DNA from 3 places in the Vibrio alginolyticus NBRC 15630 genome. Region 3 is predicted to be linked to each of the others. Evidence: predicted binding sites of a transcription regulator. Region 3 holds the regulator's gene; each other region holds the start of a gene.
What was found. The regulator PurR, encoded in region 3, represses purine synthesis genes. The targets are predictions, from matches to a motif close to TNANGNAAACGTTTNCNTNA.
Positions count from the first base shown of each region.

Region 1: N646_RS11670 (uracil-xanthine permease family protein) is a predicted target of PurR. The motif match lies at 3,676-3,695, and genes of this name have one in related genera.
Region 2: purM (phosphoribosylformylglycinamidine cyclo-ligase) is a predicted target of PurR. The motif match lies at 3,298-3,317, and genes of this name have one in related genera.

Region 1 covers NC_022349.1:2,536,069-2,542,510, reverse strand. Annotated here, with positions in the region: gene spoT (bifunctional GTP diphosphokinase/guanosine-3',5'-bis pyrophosphate 3'-pyrophosphohydrolase) at 1-559, shown strand, start outside; gene trmH (tRNA (guanosine(18)-2'-O)-methyltransferase TrmH) at 612-1,295, shown strand; gene recG (ATP-dependent DNA helicase RecG) at 1,549-3,630, shown strand; gene N646_RS11670 (uracil-xanthine permease family protein) at 3,863-5,251, shown strand; gene envZ (two-component system sensor histidine kinase EnvZ) at 5,326-6,442, opposite strand, start outside.
Region 2 covers NC_022349.1:1,471,857-1,478,298, forward strand. Annotated here, with positions in the region: gene N646_RS06650 (DUF2066 domain-containing protein) at 1-841, opposite strand, end outside; gene N646_RS06655 (uracil-xanthine permease family protein) at 1,206-2,459, shown strand; gene upp (uracil phosphoribosyltransferase) at 2,576-3,202, opposite strand; gene purM (phosphoribosylformylglycinamidine cyclo-ligase) at 3,381-4,421, shown strand; gene purN (phosphoribosylglycinamide formyltransferase) at 4,573-5,229, shown strand; gene N646_RS06675 (class II glutamine amidotransferase) at 5,619-6,442, opposite strand, start outside.
Region 3 covers NC_022349.1:106,820-113,261, reverse strand. Annotated here, with positions in the region: gene cmoM (tRNA uridine 5-oxyacetic acid(34) methyltransferase CmoM) at 1-37, opposite strand, end outside; gene elyC (envelope biogenesis factor ElyC) at 152-937, shown strand; gene torR (two-component system response regulator TorR) at 1,010-1,720, opposite strand; gene torD (molecular chaperone TorD) at 1,987-2,634, shown strand; gene purR (HTH-type transcriptional repressor PurR) at 3,103-4,107, shown strand; cyclic di-GMP riboswitch class I at 4,395-4,484, shown strand; gene N646_RS00455 (TfoX/Sxy family DNA transformation protein) at 4,601-5,191, shown strand; gene N646_RS00450 (TVP38/TMEM64 family protein) at 5,306-5,992, shown strand; gene N646_RS00445 (DUF2007 domain-containing protein) at 6,013-6,333, shown strand; gene N646_RS00440 (alpha/beta fold hydrolase) at 6,365-6,442, opposite strand, start outside.

The DNA of each region.
Region 1 (6,442 bases), 910 kb from region 3:
TGATTTATTGGCTGCTATTGGATTGGGTGAGTTGATGAGCATTGTGATCGCACGTCGTCTCCTTGGTGACACCGAAGAGCTCACGACAACAAGTTCAATCCCAACGGACTCGAAGAAGAAGCTTCCGATTCGTGGCGCAGAAGGCTTATTGCTGACGTTTGCAAATTGTTGTCATCCTATCCCAGATGATCACATTATTGCTCACGTATCGCCTGGTCGTGGTTTGGTTGTTCACCGAGAAACATGTCCGAACGTTCGTGGTTATCAGAAAGAGCCAGACCGTTATATGGCTGTCGCTTGGTCTGAAGACTACGATAAAGAGTTCATTGCTGAACTTAAAGTCGACATGCTTAACAACCAAGGTGCTCTTGCAGAACTTACCAACGTGATCTCGAAAACAGGATCAAACATTCATGGCCTTTCAACGGAAGAACGTGATGGTCGTCTATACACTGTGACTGTGCTGTTGACGACGAAAGATCGTGTCCACCTTGCTGGTATCATGCGTAAGATTAAGGCAATGCCTCAAGCAACCCGAGTCAGACGCAGAAAGAACTAACCTCTATCGCCACCTACTCTGTTAGGTGGCGATTTTTTATACCTCAATAAATATGAACCTAGAACGTTACAACCGTATTCACCAAGTCCTAAAAACTCGCCAAACTGATCTGACACTTTGTCTCGAAGAAGTACATAAGCCAAACAACGTCTCTGCCGTGATCCGCACCGCTGACGCGACAGGCTTACACAAAGTTCACGCAATTTGGCCTGACAAAATGCGTACGCTGAGCCATACCTCAGCTGGCGCGCGTAACTGGGTTGAAGTGGATACTCACGATTCGATTGAAACTGCGATTACCGAACTCAAAGCGCAAGGTATGCAGGTTTTGGTGACCAATCTTTCGGACACCGCCGTCGATTTTCGCGAGATCGACTACACCAAACCAACGGCAATCATTTTAGGCAGCGAAAAGGTTGGCGCTTCAGAGCAAGCCAAACAGCTTGCTGATCAAGACATTATTATCCCGATGGTGGGCATGGTGCAGTCACTAAACGTATCGGTTGCCAGTGCCGTAATTTTGTATGAAGCGCAACGTCAACGTGAAGCCGCAGGCATGTACGACCGAGAAGAAAGCGCTCTGCCTAAAGAGACAATCAACCGTATTCTCTTTGAACGTGGTCACCCAGTGCTGGCAAAGGTCGCGAAACGAAAAGGGCTCGTTTACCCACCACTCGATGAAGAAGGTCAAATCATCGCCGATGACGCGTGGTGGCAAGAGATGCAAAGCAAGTAACAGACTTTCGTCATCCTGAACGGCGGCGAAGGAGCGTGGTTCAGGATCTAATTCTCAAATATACAGATGCTGATAGTGTTAACTTCAGCGACATACTTGTTGAAAATAGAATCCTGATGTCGCTAAAGCTCCTCGGAATGATAGGTTATCAGTCAAATCATGACACTAACTAAAGCATGACTATTTTTTCCTGTACAAAAACACAGCTCCATGGTTAACATACTGCTATGTTAACCATTTTCTTGAGCCCTCTATGTCCGCCCAAATGTTATCTGCCGTCCCATTAACCTCCCTTTCTGGAGTTGGCGCGAAAGTCGCAGAAAAACTCGCCAAAGTTGGCTTACATAGCGTTCAAGATTTGCTGTTTCACCTTCCGTTACGCTACGAAGATCGTACTCGTATTTACCCTATTGCCAAACTGCATGCTGGCCTTTGGGCGGCAGTGCAAGGTAAGGTCATGGCAGTCGACACCATCTTCGGTAAGCGCAAAATGCTAACGGTAAAAATCAGCGACGGTAATGGCACTATCACGCTGCGCTTTTTCAACTTTACCGCAGCCATGAAGAACAATTTCACGCAAGGTAAGTTAGTACATGCTTACGGTGAAATTAAGCGCGGTGGCATGGGTTTGGAAATTGTTCATCCTGACTACAAGTTTTACGTCAGCGAGCAAAAGCCCGATGTAGAACAGAGCTTAACCCCTGTTTATCCCACCACCGATGGTTTACGCCAAATCACATTACGCAACCTTACCGAACAAGCTTTAGCCCTGCTTGATAAAACCGCAGTGCAGGAATTACTTCCAGCGGGGTTGTATGACCATCAAATCACGATGTCGCAAGCGCTGCACACCATTCATCGCCCACCACCAACCATTAATTTAGATGAGTTTGACGAAGGCAAACATCCTGCCCAAATCCGCTTGATCATGGAAGAGTTGCTCGCACAAAACTTATCGATGCTAGCGGTGCGTAGCAAAGGTCAGAAGGATTCAGCGCTACCTCTCGGTCCTTGTAATAAACTAAAAACGCAGCTTTTAGCCCAACTGCCTTTCTCTCCTACAAACGCTCAAACCCGAGTAGTACAAGAGATTGAAGCCGATCTAGAAAAACCGCACCCAATGATGCGATTAGTGCAAGGCGATGTTGGTTCGGGGAAAACGTTGGTTGCCGCTTTGGCCGCTGTTAGAGCCATTGAGCATGGCCATCAGGTGGCACTCATGGCGCCAACCGAACTATTGGCCGAGCAACACGCTATCAACTTCGCAAACTGGTTTGAAACCATGGGCATTCAAGTCGGTTGGTTAGCGGGCAAACTCAAAGGTAAGGCAAAGGAAGCCGAGCTGGCTCGTATTGCCAGTGGTGAAGCGCAAATGGTAGTGGGTACTCACGCGCTATTCCAAGAGCACGTTGAATTTCATCACCTTGCTTTGGTCATCATTGATGAACAGCACCGCTTCGGTGTCCACCAACGTTTAGAGCTGCGTGAGAAAGGTGCAAAACAAGGCGCTTATCCACATCAGCTCATCATGACAGCAACGCCGATTCCGCGAACGTTAGCCATGACTGCTTATGCTGACTTAGAAACGTCGGTGATTGATGAGTTACCGCCAGGTCGAACACCAATCCAGACTGTCGCGATTCCAGATACCAAACGCAATGATATCGTCGAACGTGTCCGAAATGCCTGCTTAAACGAAGGCAAGCAGGCATATTGGGTGTGTACCCTGATTGATGAGTCGGAAGTATTAGAAGCGCAAGCCGCGGCAGATACCGCAGAAGAGCTTCAACGTAAACTGCCGGACGTAAAAATTGGTCTAGTGCACGGACGAATGAAGCCGGCAGAGAAACAAGCGGTGATGCAAGACTTCAAAGACAATAAACTGCATTTGCTGGTCGCAACGACAGTGATTGAAGTTGGTGTGGATGTGCCAAACTCTAGCTTGATGATCATAGAAAACCCTGAACGTCTTGGTTTGGCACAATTACACCAGTTAAGAGGTCGCGTGGGCCGAGGTTCCGTTGCTAGCCATTGTGTGCTGCTGTACCACTCTCCGCTGTCAAAAACCGCGCAAAAACGTCTCGGAGTACTACGTGAAAGTAACGATGGCTTCGTCATTGCGCAGAAAGACCTAGAAATTCGTGGCCCTGGAGAACTATTGGGTACAAAGCAGACAGGTCTTGCTGATTTCAAAATCGCAGACTTAGTTCGAGATCAACGCCTGATTCCCGAAGTTCAGCGCATTGCGCGTCATATTCATGACAATTACCCGTCTAACGCAACAGCGATTATCGATCGCTGGTTGGGTGAGCGGGATATTTACTCCAAAGCGTAATGATTGAAAGCGAGCCAAATGGCTCGTTTTTTAATGCGCCAAAAACAAAGCAAACGTTTGCTTTTTGAGTAAATCTCTCTATAATCGCGCACAAATTTTTAAGTGTGTTAGATCACACTCCACCAACCTGAGTTGACTCTGATTAACAGCAATCACAGGTAACGACGTCAACTCCACCCTGCTCTCCCATTCAGCGAGAACTAGGGAAATATTGCGACTAGCGAGACAAACAATGACAACTTCAAACCGATCTTCGGAACTGGTCTATCAACTCAACGATCGACCACCTTTGCCTCAAACCATTTTTGCCGCACTTCAGCACTTATTGGCGATGTTCGTCGCGGTTATCACTCCGTCACTGATCATCTGTCAGTCTTTGGGTGTACCAGCAGACCAAACGAATACCATCATCAGCATGTCTTTGTTTGCGTCAGGCGTGTCTTCGTTTATTCAAATTCGCACCGTTGGCCCAATTGGCTCTGGTTTGCTCTCTGTTCAAGGCACCAGCTTTAACTTTTTAGGTCCTATTATTGGTGCAGGCCTATCGCTGAAAGCCGGTGGAGCAGACATCAGCACCATGATGGCTGCCATTTTTGGTACGATTTTAGTCGCATCATTTGCAGAAATTTTCCTATCTCGCGTATTGGAGCATGCCCGCCGAATCATCACTCCGCTCGTTTCAGGCATCGTCGTCACTCTTATCGGCCTCACACTGATTCAAGTCGGCTTAGTATCAATGGGCGGTGGCTACGCAGCATTAAATGAAGGAACCTTCGGCAGCTTAGACAAACTTGCTCTGGCTGGGACGGTACTTGGATTAATTGTGATTTTAAACCGCTCGAAAAACCCATACATCCGTGTGGCTTCAATCGTGATTGCGATGCTAGTGGGTTACATCATGGCGTATTTTATGGGGATGGTAGATACCTCTCAGCTAGGCGCAACCGAGATCGTAGCACTGCCCGTACCAATGCAATATGGCTTATCGTTTGACTGGTCTCTGTTCATTCCGCTGGTACTGATTTTCTTTATTACCGCACTAGAGGCCATCGGTGATATTACCGCAACATCTGAAGTGTCTGGTGAGCCAGTAAAAGGCCCAGTGTACATGAAACGCATTAAGGGCGGTGTGTTAGCAGACGGCTTAAACTCCGCAATCGCAGCCGTTTTCAACAGCTTCCCGAACTCAACGTTTAGCCAGAATAACGGCATCATCATGCTAACAGGAGTCGCGAGCCGCTACGTGGGTTACTTTATTTCTGGCATGTTAGTGATTCTTGGCTTGTTTCCTGGCGTCGCTAGCTTTGTTCAGCTGATTCCTGAGCCAGTACTTGGCGGCGCAACGATTGTCATGTTTGGTACGATTGCTGCCGCTGGTGTGCGTATTATCTCTCGTGTTGAGCTCGATCGCCGCGCAATTCTGATCATGGCCTTATCCTTCTCAATGGGACTTGGTATCGCACAAAAACCAGAGATCCTGCAATTTATGCCAGAATTTATTAAGAGTATTTTCTCAACTGGTGTTGCAGCAGGTGGCATCACAGCGATCATTTTAAATCTACTTCTGCCAGAGAAACTGGAAGACGAAGATGAACTTCCTCAGGAAGTGAAAGAGTCTTAAGATTATTGAGAATAAGAAAAGCCCAACCTATTTAGGTTGGGCTTTTTGTTTAAAGGGTGCGGGCCATCGTCGACTTACTTGGTAGGAAAGCTGATTTGAGCGATTAAACCGCCTTCACTGCGATTACGCATCACCACAGAGCCTGAATGTTGGCTGATTATACGCTTCACAATCGCCAACCCTAGCCCAGTGCCTTCACTACCGCGAGCGGTGTCACCACGCGTAAAGGGTTCAAATAACCTCGCGATTTGAGAATGCTCGATACCCGGTCCGTTGTCCTCTACTGAAATCCACACTAGCTGCTTATCTGCTGTCACACCAGTGCTGATTTTGACCCAGCCATTGCCATAGCGTAGCGCATTCACAACTAAGTTACTGATCGCCCGCTTAATCGCAATCGCGCTTCCTTTGGCTGGCGGCAAGTTAAGATTAAGATCTGTTTCAATTTCAACCTCATAACCACCTTCAGAACTGGCGACGTCACTGGCAATCGTACTGATATCAACCGCTTCAAACGATTCTTGGTTCACCGGTTTGAGGTAATCCATAAACTGACTGATGATCTCATTACATTCTTCCGTATCGCTAATGATCCCCTCCGCAAGATAGCTGTCCTCAGGAGACATCATTTCTGTCGCTAGGCGAATACGCGTCAGAGGTGTTCGTAAGTCATGGCTAATCCCTGCCATTAATAAGGCTCGGTCTTCTTCTAGCTCTTGAATACCTTTCGACATTTGATTAAAGGCTCGAGTTACAGAGCGAATCTCCGATGCGCCTTTCTCTGCTAAGGGGGGCGGGATCTCACCTCGACCGACGTCTTTCGCGGCTCTCTCTAAAGCCAAAAGTGGACGGTTTTGCAAACGAATAAACAACCAACCACCTGCAATGATCAGCAGCGCCATAATCAAGCTGTTACGAAACAGCGGGGCAAAATCTTCTTCTTGCAGCTCAGATAACGGAATACGAATGATGGAGTTCGGCAACTTTTCGATGTGCATCCACAAAATGTAACTTTCATCGCCAAGCAATAAGCGCACTTCTGTGGGCGAACCCAGCTCTTGGCTCATTTCTTCAGACATCAAATCAATCGACATTGCGTGATGAAATTCAATCGCCTTATCGCTATCGAGACTATGAACCGTCACCCCTAATCTTTCTAACAATTGACGCCTTAACGGTGCATCAGACTTT
Region 2 (6,442 bases), 1.4 Mb from region 3:
CATTCTCTAAACGGAAGAAGTCCGTTGCAGAGGTTACATTAAGGACTTTCACTGCTAGCGCTTTTGAAGACTTTCCTGAAACCACAACTGCACTCTTACTTGCATAGTAGTCTGCGATGCCATCCACCATTTCTGCAATAGCATTAGCACCTGATGCAGACCCGCTACGCGGAGAACGTTGCGCTTCTACAATTCTCGTTGGCGACTGGTCGTAGAGTGTCCAACGAATTTGTTCACCTTGAGCTCGTACAACCAAAACGGCGTCAGCTAGGTAGCGCTGGCTGGCTTGACCAATTGGCTCAATAAAGCCGCCCCAAAGATCAGAGACATTAACACCGGTCACATCATCAAAATCCCCAACCGGGATAGTGATTGGTAGGCCTCTTAATTTCGCTGCGCTACGAAGTGCTGCAACATTTGAAGATTCAGAATGTTCCCACACAATGTTACGATCGTAACCCCGTTCTTCAACCATCCAAACTAAAATATTGGCACGATTTGGCGACCAAGATGGCAATTGTGCTTGTGTTAAAAGAGAGCTGATTTGGTCGTTGTTAAACAACATTTTTAGGCTCGCTTTTCCATCAACCTGCCCATAGCTCAGTTGAGAAATGTAACGCGCACTTGAGCTGAGTGCCTTTTTAATCACTGGATTGCTTAAAGAGGATTGAGAACCGGTCGCTCGAACAATCACATCCTGCATACCTTGTTGACGAGCCAAAGACTCACCGTCGTTCTGCTCACTGTCGATAACCACTTCGGCACGATAGATATCCACCTGAGTTAATGCATATACTGGTAGGGACAACCAACCTATCAGTAAGAGAGCTAAATAGCGCATAGTTTTTATAATCCTCTGAACAAGAACCCGAATAATAAGCAACTATCAAATCTTGAGCAAGGCAAGTACTGAGTAAATTGTCTGTATTATGACCAGCTTTGTTAACTCGGGCCTCAACCAGCGCTTCAGTGCTATTTTTATAATAAACTCATTGCTTATTAAGCTATCTCAACAAGTTAGGCTGTCCATTTTTCATCTTCACGCAAGACACGTAAAAGAGGACAATTTGCAAGCAAGCAACTCTCAAAAGTGCTATTTATGAGAAAAATTCAATCGAAAGTTTGATCTATGCAACATTGCAAACGATTGCAGGATGATAGTATTCGCCGGATTTGTCTGCGTATCTTGAAAATAGGGAATTATTATGAAAAACGCGTTACAAGGCGCTCAAATGCTCTTTGTCGCTTTTGGTGCTTTGGTGCTTGTGCCGCTCCTAACTGGCCTTGATCCAAACGTAGCCCTCTTTGGTGCCGGTGTCGGTACTCTCCTCTTCCAATTAATGACTAAACGTTCTGTTCCCATCTTCCTTGCCTCTTCTTTTGCGTTTATTGCTCCTATTATGTTCGGTATCCAAACTTGGGGTATCGGTGCAACGATGGGCGGCTTGATGGCAGCGGGCTTAGTTTATGTGGCTCTAGGGGCGATGATCAAAGTGCGTGGTGTTGGATTTATCCATAAAATTCTCCCGCCCGTTGTCGTTGGCCCTGTGATCATGGTTATCGGCCTTGGCCTTGCCCCAACAGCAGTGAACATGGCGGTAGGTAAAACTGGTGATGGAGCTGCACAGCTAGTTAATGGTGATGCTGCGATCATTATCTCGGCGGTCTCACTGCTCACAACCATTGTACTCAGCGTTTTTGCAAAAGGCTTTTTGAAGCTCGTTCCTATTGTTGGTGGTATTCTTGCTGGTTACTCTGTTTCTCTATTCTACGGGGTGGTTGATTTCACTCCCGTAGAACAAGCGGCTTGGCTAGCCATGCCAAACTTCACCGCGCCAGAGTTCAATATCAACGCAATTTTGTTCATGATTCCTGTCGCTATCGCACCTGCGGTTGAGCACGTAGGTGACATGCTTGCCATCTCAAACGTTACAGGTAAAAACTACCTGAAAAAACCAGGCCTTCATCGCACAATCGCAGGTGACGGGGTGGCAACTATCGCAGCTTCGATGGTGGGTGCTCCACCAAACACCACTTACAGTGAAGTAACAGGAGCGGTAATGCTAACCAAAGCATTTAACCCTGTGATCATGACTTGGGCAGCAATCACCGCAATCGTACTTGCATTGGTAGGTAAGCTAGGTGCGGTTCTTCAAACGATTCCAGTACCTGTCATGGGCGGTATCATGATTCTGCTGTTCGGCTCTATCGCAACGGTAGGCCTCAACACACTGATCAAGAATAACGTTGATTTACATAAGTCTCGTAATCTAGTGATTGTTGCCGTAACCCTTGTGTTTGGCATTGGTGGTATGGCCTTCGGTATTGGTGAGTTCAGTCTACAAGGTGTGAGTCTATGCGGTATCGTGGCAATTATTCTTAACCTTGTGCTACCAAACGATTTAGGTGAAAACCACGTTGTAGATAACGCACAAATGGAAGAAGAAAGCGCGAAATAGTTCGTTTGCGCCGCTTTATTAGTTGGCGTGTCTTACTCTTCTCCTCTTGTAGATACAAAAAAGGCTTGGTTTTCACCAAGCCTTTTTCTGTTCAGTCATAGTAATACATCAAAGAATTACTTAGTACCGAAGATCTTATCACCTGCATCGCCTAGACCCGGAACGATGTAGCCTTTGTCATTAAGCTTCTCATCGATTGCCGCAGTGTATAGCTCAACATCTGGGTGTGCTTTTTCTAGCGCTTCAATACCTTCTGGTGCAGCAACAAGTACCAGCACTTTGATTTGGTTACAACCTTTCTCTTTTAGGAGATCGATCGTAGCAATCATAGAACCACCTGTTGCAAGCATTGGGTCAACAACAAGCGCAATACGCTCCTCGATGTTTGAAGCAAGCTTGTTGAAGTAAGGAACTGGCTCAAGCGTTTCTTCATCACGGTAAATACCCACAACACTGATACGTGCGCTTGGCATGTGCTCAAGAACTCCATCCATCATGCCTAGACCTGCACGTAGGATTGGCACTACGGTTACTTTTTTACCTTTAATCTGGTCTACTTCTACCGGACCGTTCCAACCATCAATGGTCACTTTTTCTGTTTCAAAGTCTGACGTTGCTTCGTAAGTAAGTAGGCTACCGACCTCAGTCGCTAACTCACGAAAACGTTTTGTGCTGATGTCACCTTCTCTCATTAGACCAATTTTATGTTTTACTAGAGGGTGCTTTACTTCAACAACTTTCATGTCCATCTCCGGCTATAGTTGGCAATATTTAAACAAACCTTCAGATTATACATGATTTTCACAGGGATATCAGGATAAATCACTAAAGAAAAAACAGACGCAAACGTTTGCTATCTATGTTTAAGCACTGTTAGAATAGCGCCGTTTTCATATCCAACTTAATACCGAGGACTTCCCTGTGAGTGGTAACAACTCTTCTCTTAGCTATAAAGACGCTGGTGTAGATATTGATGCAGGCAACGCGCTTGTGGATCGTATTAAGGGTGCGGTAAAACGTACTCGTCGCCCTGAAGTTATGGGTGGTATCGGTGGTTTTGGCGCGCTATGCGAATTGCCAACTAAATACAAACAACCTGTACTGGTTTCTGGTACTGATGGCGTTGGCACAAAACTTCGCCTAGCACTGGATATGAACAAGCACGACACGATTGGCATCGACCTAGTGGCAATGTGTGTAAATGATCTTATCGTGCAAGGCGCAGAGCCACTGTTTTTCCTAGATTACTACGCAACAGGCAAACTAGACGTTGATACCGCAGCGGATGTTGTTTCAGGTATCGCAGAAGGGTGTGTTCAAGCAGGTTGTGCCCTAATTGGTGGCGAAACTGCGGAGATGCCTGGCATGTATGAAGGCGAAGACTACGACGTAGCTGGTTTCTGTGTTGGCGTAGTAGAAAAAGAAGACGTGATTGACGGCACGAAAGTCGCTGCTGGTGATGCACTTATCGCTGTTGGTTCAAGCGGCCCACACTCAAACGGTTACTCCCTTATCCGTAAGATCCTAGAAGTATCTGGTGCAGATAAGAGCGAAGAGCTAGCAGGCCGCACTATTGGTGAGCACCTACTAGAACCAACAAAAATTTACATCAAGTCAGCACTTAAGATGATTGAGAAACACGACATCCATGCGATTTCTCATATCACTGGTGGTGGTTTCTGGGAAAACATCCCACGCGTACTGCCTGAAGGCACGAAAGCAGTTATCGATGGTAACAGTTGGGAATGGCCAGTTATCTTCAAGTGGCTACAAGAGAAAGGCAACGTCGACACACACGAAATGTACCGCACATTCAACTGTGGTGTAGGTCTAATCGTCGCACTACCGAAAGACCAGGCAGATGCAGCAGTTGCTCTTCTTAAAGAAGAAGGCGAAAACGCGTGGGTGATTGGTCAAATCGCACAAGCAGACGCGAACGAAGAGCAAGTTGAAATCCAATAATTTGCAAATCGAGCTCAAAAGATAAGAAGAATGAGGACACTAGATGACTAGGTCCTCATTTTGCTATCTAGAACACTAAAAACCATTCTATTAGTAGGTAGTTTAGAAGCTACATAACTCCAACCTACAATACCAAGGCGCTCTCGACATCATGAAAAACCATACCCTAAAAAACATTGTGGTCCTCATCTCGGGTAACGGAAGTAACCTGCAAGCTATCTTGGAAGCTTGCGAAGACAGCATGCCAAACGCACGAGTGGCAGCCGTGTTCTCTAACAAAGCAGATGCTTTTGGTTTAGAACGTGCAAAAAAGTTTGATGTGGACGGTCACTTTGTCGACCCTAAAGCATTCAGCTCGCGTGAAAGCTTTGATGCAGAGCTAATGAGTCAAATAGATGAATACCAACCAGACGTGATTATTCTTGCTGGTTACATGCGCATTCTGAGCAGCGCATTTGTTTCTCATTACATGGGTAAGATGATCAATATCCACCCTTCTCTTCTACCAAAATATCCTGGGCTACACACACACCAGAGAGCAATTGATGCTGGCGATAAAGAACATGGTACGAGTGTGCACTTTGTAACGGAAGAGCTTGATGGTGGCCCTGTCATACTGCAAGCAAAAGTTCCTGTGTTCGAAGACGATGATGCTAGTGTACTTGCGGCACGTGTTCAGGCGCAGGAGCACCGAATCTACCCTATGGTGGCTAAGTGGCTGGTAGACGAGCGGTTGATCATGAAGGATGGTAAAGCCTATTTAGATGGCGCAGAGCTTGGCGTACATGGGTACGCCTCAGATGAGTAGCCCTGAATAATAAACTCCAAGCACAAAAGAGCAGCCTGAGGGCTGCTCTTGGTTGTTTTAATACTTATAAACTTGATTCAAGAAAACCATGGTGAGACTAGAAACCTAAAACCCAGCATTCTAAAAAATCCCATAACCACTTGAGTAACATAACACTCGGAAAGTAGATTCTGCATCTGGTTCGTTCTTCACCGTTCAGACTGACGAGGTGTTTTATGAGAAATTTCTATCAGTTACGTCTTTACAGCAAGCCTTAGCGAGACTAGGACTCTACTACCAGCACTCTAGAAAGTAAGAATGCTCATCCGTATCCGCCCTCGGTTTAAAACGCATAAAAATAAAGCTCGCGATTAAGCGAGCTTTATTTTTATATTCAGAGTAAGAGACCATCACTCTAACGGTTCGGTTGGCGCTTGATTGCCCGGCTTAGCCGCCGCAAACGGCACATTTACCAGTTCAGAGGCATTATTTTTGACTAGTTCACCTAGGTGAAACAAGCCGTATTCGCCAGGTTTCATACGCTGCCAAGCTTCGTTGCCCGTCAAAGGTTGAGTTGCGATCACAGAAACGATGTCATGTGGCGTTGTTTCTTCTTGGAAGTTAATTTCCACATCTTCATCAAGCAACGCGGCTTTTCCAAACGGTGCGCGTCTTGTGATCCAATACAAATGATTGGTGCAATACGTCATTACATACTCACCATCACTCAGAAGCATGTTAAATACACCCTTCTCTTTTAGCTCATCACAACATTTAGCAACATATAAGAATACCGACTCCATATCCTTTGGTGGCTCAGGATATCGATCTTCCATTTGCTTCAATAACCAGCAAAATGCCAGTTCACTATCTGTCTCACCGACAGGTCTATGTCGACCTGTATGCAAGTCTTGGTAGCCAGAGAGCTGACCGTTATGCGCAAACGTCCAATACCTACCCCACAGCTCACGTGTAAAGGGATGAGTATTTTCTAAATTAACACCACCACGATTCGCCTGTCGGATATGACTAACGACCGCACGACTTTTGATGGGATAATTTTGTACCAACTCTGCTATTTTAGACTCACAACTTGGCTTGGGATCTTTGAAGGTTCGAAAGCCCTTCCCTTCGTAGAAGGTGATCCCCCATCCGTCACGGTGTGGGCCGGTTCGACCTCCACGCTGCATGAGCCCAGTAAAACTGAAACAAATATCCGTTGGAACATTAGCGC
Region 3 (6,442 bases):
TGTGGGCGATATCGTCGAAATTGCGGTCTTCTGTCACTTCTGCTGAGTTATCATAACGGATTGTGCCGCTATTCTGGCACAAGGAAAGCAGGAATAAAGAGGGATACCCTCATTTTTATTATCAATTGATGTTTTTTCGGACTATTTATGTATGTTTGAGCTGAAAAAAGTAGTGTCAGCCATGCTTATGCCCCTTCCGGCATTGCTGCTGATAGGCTTGTTGGGTCTTGCTCTCATTAGTTTTACTACAAAACGTAAAACTGGCTGCTTCGTTGTTCTATTCTCTTTTGTTGGCATTTTTCTTGTTGCCTTCCAACCTGTTTCAACCAAGCTTCTTATGCCGTTAGAGCGAGAGCATAAAGCCTTTTTGCCAGTTTCTGGCACCATCGACTACGTGATGGTTTTAGGGAATGGTCATGTTATCGATGACGAAATTCCACCCACCTCGCAGTTAAGCCGTGCAGCATTAATGCGCTTAACTGAGGGCATTCGTATTTTAAGAATGTATCCAGGCGCGAAATTAATCTTATCCGGCTATGCTGGCGGATCTGAAATTAGCCACGCGCGAATGATGGCGAACGTTGCCCTTGCGTTGGGAGTCGCGAAATCCGATATCATTTTATTAGAAGATGCGAAAGATACGTGGGAAGAGGCGCGTCAAGCGGCTGCATTCGTTCAACAAAAGGAGATTGTGTTAGTCACTTCTGCGAGTCACATGAGCCGTGCATTGTATGAGTTCAACGCAGCAGGCATTAAACCAATCCCAGCCCCGACCAACTTCTTAGCTATTAGCGAGATAAGTCAACCTTGGGATAAATACTCACCTAAAGCGCGTTACTTAGAACAAACAGAGCTTTATTGGCATGAGTACTTGGGCAGTATTTGGCAAAGGTTGCGTGATACTGTCGGCCAAACACCAATGGTTGAAGCAAACTAGTATTATCTTGAAGCCACAAAAAAGGAGAGCCCAAGCTCTCCTTTTTCTTTTTACGATTGAGTTATGTTCCAACTAGTCACCAGCAAACATATAGCCTTCGCCGTGTACCGTTACAAAAATCTGTGGGTTCTTAGGATCGAACTCCATTTTTGCGCGCATACGTCGAATAAGAACATCAATGGTGCGGTCATTCGGCGCATCCACTCGATGGCTGATCATGTTCAAAATACGCTCACGACTTAACACCTGGTTAGGATAAGACGATAATGCCACCAAAAGTTCATACTCTGCTTTAGTTAGTTTTACTGGCTCACCGTTGCGGCTAAGTGCGCGACGTTGAATGTCGAATGTCCACTCCCCAAAGCGCACAATGTGCTCTTCACTGGTTTCATTCGCTTTCGAGCTGCCACTGCGCGCTGCTGAAATACGCCACAGCAAGTTTTTAACGCGAACTAACAGCTCTCTCAGTTCAAAAGGTTTTGTCACATAATCGTCAGCACCCATTTCTAGGCCTACGATTTTATCAATGCTATCCGTGCGTCCTGTTACTAATATGATACCAATATCCGATTGGCTACGTAACTCACGAGTAAGCATCAGGCCGTCTTCACCAGGCAGGTTAATATCCAGCATGATCAGGTCTACATCGCCCGCTTGCAAAACTTCACGCATTTCTGCGCCACTCTCTGCTTCGCTGACTTGGTAGCCCTCATTTTGGAAATATCCCGCAAGCTTACTACGAGTTACAACATCATCTTCTACGACTAATACGTGATAGCTCATTTACACCACTTTTCTGTCTTCTTATTATCCAAGACGTATTCTATTCATAACTAGTAACATTTCTAGTCATAGATACATTAAAACGCAAGATTTAGCGTTTTTATTGATTCAAAACAAGCTTGCCCATTGCTATTAATAAACGGTCATTTTTGACCATAAAACATAACAATTATAGTTACTGCTATTCATTTTAATTGATTACACTTAGGGGATATCCCTAATTGACTTTGTGATGCATGACTTGAAGCATCATTCAGGAGCCCAAAATGCAAGAAGTGAAAGCTTTTAATGAAAAACGCGCTGAAATTTACTGGTGGTTTTCGAGCTTGTTCGCAAAAGAACTAACAGAGAAAGAATTGGAAGCCTATCACAGTGTTGAAATTCGCAGTTTTCTCGCAGGTTTAGGTGAAAATGAGTCGCTGAAACCAGCTGTTGATAGCCTAGTTGATGCATTGAATCGGTTACAAGATCGTGAAGATGCACAACTAGAGCTTGCAGCTGACTTTTGTGAACTGTTTTTGAAGACAGAAAAATACGGCGCTCTTCCTTACGCATCCATGTACATTGGTGAATCAGGTTTACTGAATGACAAGCCAGCTGAGGAAATGGAAAAGTTGATGGCTGAATTTGGCGTTCAAGTAGACGAAAACCTAAAGGAACCTGCGGATCACTTAGCCGTTGAGCTCGACTTTCTCGGGAACATGATTATCCGCTCAAACGAGCTTGAACAAGAAAAACACATGGAAGAAGCCTTCGTTAAACAAAACGACTTTATCCAGCAACAATTGATGTCTTGGTTACCTCAGTTTTCAGACAAATGTAAACAATTCGACGAATTTGGATTTTACTCGAGTGTCGCGAAACTATTAGTTGCATTTTGTAAACTAGACAGCGCCTACCTTCTTGGTGAATAATTGCCGCCTATTTTTAGGGAGCCTGCCTATCGGGCTTCCTGTATGCCTGAAAGTGACCAATTGTAAGTAACTTGGGTATAATATTCGTTTGCCTTAACTTAGCGCAAAGACGCTTGGTTATTTAGCAGTCAAAATGTGACTTCAAATACACAAATCTCTTGCTGAAAACATTGCTAGTCAGTCCACATAGGGCTAAAATGTGAGCGCAAACGATTAAATATGATTTATATGTAAACCGCTGAAATATAGCGGTTTTTGTGTTTTCTTAACAGGTTGATGGCAATTTCTCATCAGATAGAAAAAAGATAAAATTCATCGACCGATGCTGCTACGCACCCTTTTGTCGCACTTGGATCAACCGCTGCCGAGACACTTAGCGCCAATTTTATATTGCTAGGTGTGAAACCATTAGAGCATCAGGTACATCCAATACGACATATTTCAGTAGCTCGATACAGGACACCATTTATGGCCACGATAAAAGACGTTGCTCGCTTAGCCGGCGTTTCCACTACGACAGTTTCGCACGTTATCAATAAAACGCGTTTCGTTGCAGAAGCAACGCAAGAAAAAGTAATGAAAGCCGTTGACGAGCTGAATTACGCGCCAAGTGCCGTTGCACGCAGCCTAAAATGCAACTCAACTCGTACGATTGGCATGTTAGTAACTCAATCAACTAACCTATTTTTCTCAGAAGTGATTGATGGCGTTGAGAGCTACTGTTACCGCCAAGGCTATACTCTGATTTTATGTAACACAGGCGGGATTTACGAAAAACAACGCGATTACATTCGTATGCTGGCTGAAAAGCGCGTTGATGGCATCCTAGTGATGTGTTCTGACTTAACCGAAGAACTAAAAGAGATGCTTGACCGTCATGCGGACATTCCTAAAGTGGTCATGGATTGGGGCCCAGAGAGCTCACAAGCAGACAAGATCATGGATAACTCAGAAGAAGGTGGCTACATTGCAACCAAACATCTGATTGACAATGGTCATACGGATATCGCTTGTCTAAGCGGTCATTTTGAAAAGCTTGCTTGCCAAGAGCGCATTGCAGGTTTCCGTCGCGCAATGAGTGAAGCGAACCTAGCTGTAAATGAAGACTGGATCCTTGAAGGTAACTTTGAATGTGATACGGCCGTATTAGTTGCAGATAAAATTACCGCAATGGACAAGCGCCCGACGGCGGTATTCTGTTTTAACGACACAATGGCTCTAGGCCTAATGAGCCGCTTGCAACAAAACGGGATCAAAATTCCTGAAGATATTTCAGTGATCGGCTACGACAACATCGAGCTTGCGGAATACTTCTCTCCACCGCTAACGACTATCCACCAACCTAAACGTCGTGTTGGTAAAAATGCATTCGAAATTCTACTTGAGCGTATCAAAGATAAAGAACACGAAAAACGAATTTTCGAAATGCAACCTGAGCTTGTAATTCGAAATACTGTGAAAAAAATGAACTAAATTTCACTGTATTTAACCGTGTTAAATAAGCGCTCTACAGGGGCGCTTATTTTTTTGGGAAAATTAAGCATTCTCTAATACTTCACACAGCTCTAATAACAATTGACTAACGTTAACTCCCTGTTTTATATAAATGTAATATATATTAAGAACTCCTTTTCAAAGGCCAATTTGCACCTTTCCATATGCAAAATAGAGCATTCAATCTATCATTTTTATTGAACCGAAATCACACTTTTAACGCTAAACCGTGATGTTAATTCAATATAAGAAGTATGCTCATTGTGTCACGCACAGGGCAAACCATTCGAAAGAGTGGGACGCAAAGCCTCCGGCCTGAACCATATTACGATATGGAAGGTAGCGGGGTTACCGATGGCAAGTGTGTAAGCAATGACTTTACTCTGTAATGACATTGTTTTTACGCATGTTTGCTACTCTCTCGGACCTGACTTTTGGTGGCGTAATATTAATTACACCGAGATAACAAAACATGGATAAACCGATACTCAAAGACTCTATGAAGCTATTTGAGGCACTTGGTAATATCAAGTCGCGCTCAATGTTTGGTGGCTTCGGACTATTCGCTGATGAAACAATGTTTGCACTAGTGGTAAAGAATCAGCTTCATATCAGAGCAGACCAAAAAACTTCATCTGACTTCGAGAAACAAGGGCTAAAGCCTTACGTTTATAAAAAACGTGGCTTTCCAGTCGTTACAAAGTACTACGCTATTTCCAGCGATTTATGGGAATCAAGCGAACGCTTAATCGAAGTAGCGAATCAATCATTGAAAAAGGCAAAGCTTGAGAAAGAACAGCAAGCAAGTACAAAGCCTAACCGTTTGAAAGATTTGCCTAACTTACGACTGGCTACCGAGCGCATGCTAAAAAAAGCCGGCATCGAATCCGTAGAGAAGCTTGAAGAGGAAGGTGCGCTTAACGCCTATAAAGCGATAAGAGATACGCACTCTGCAACCGTCAACATTGAGTTGCTATGGGCACTAGAAGGTGCTATCAACGGCACTCATTGGAGTGTGGTACCTCAAGCTCGCCGAGATGAGTTGATGAACGGCCTCCAATAAAAGTCGGCCTAAAAACTATCTTGTAAAACCGCAGTCTAATCTGCGGTTTTTTTGTGAAATTTTTTCGGTTTTCCTACTGTCTTATTACATATATCCCAAATTGGAATCAAAATTATGAATAAGAAACTGATATTAGGTCTCATCCTACTAGCGGCTATCGTCTTTTTAGGTATTAACTTTGGCCAGTATTTAACCTTAGAGAATGCAAAAGCCCAACAAGAAGCACTAACTACATACATCGATCAGAATTTTGTATTCTCGGCTGCGATTTACTTTTTTACCTACATTGCAATTACCGCTTTTTCTATCCCAGGAGCGGCAGTAGTCACCTTACTTGGTGCAGCCTTATTTGGTTTTTGGACAAGCTTGCTACTGGTTTCTTTCGCTAGCACTATGGGGGCAACACTGGCCTTCTTGAGCAGCCGATACTTATTGCGTGACTGGGTACAAAACAAATTCGGAAATAAACTCAACGCAATTAATCAAGGTGTCGAAAAAGACGGAGCTTTTTATCTATTTTCCTTGCGTCTAATCCCTGTATTCCCTTTCTTTCTAATCAACTTACTGATGGGCTTAACACCGATGTCTGTAGGTCGATTTTATCTCACTAGCCAAATAGGTATGCTGCCAGGCACAGCCGTATATCTGAATGCAGGTACTCAATTAGCAACAATTGAAAGCCTATCGGGCATTGTTTCACCCGCAGTATTAGCGTCTTTTGCGCTATTGGGACTATTTCCAATCATCACTAAATGGGTTATGAATAAAGTAAGGCCGACACCAAGTCAGCAAAACTCGTAATTGGTGAAGTGGGTATTTTGATGAAAATATTTATCGCTAAAAACCCAGCAGAAGCACACATTGTATGTGAGCTGCTTAAAGTGGAACAAATTTACTGTGAAGTTCGCGGAGAAGGTATTTTCGGCTTAAAAGGAGAACTGCCGTTTGGTGATGATACCGATCCTTATGTGTGGCTTTTTGACACGGCACAAAAGATGAAAGCTGAAGAAATAGTAAAAGCATATCGAAAACAATCCGATAGGCATGAGTATCAAGATTGGCAATGCCCAAAATGTCATGAAATAAACGAAGGGCAATTTGGTGCATGTTGGCAATGTGGATATCAACTAGGAGAGCTATAGCGGCTCTCCTATTCAGTGGATGCACTCAGTTTTAAGCACATACAGCTTGCTGTTTAATAAACTCGATGGAGTGTTGATTGAAGTCTTCTGGACGCTCTACATTGCATAC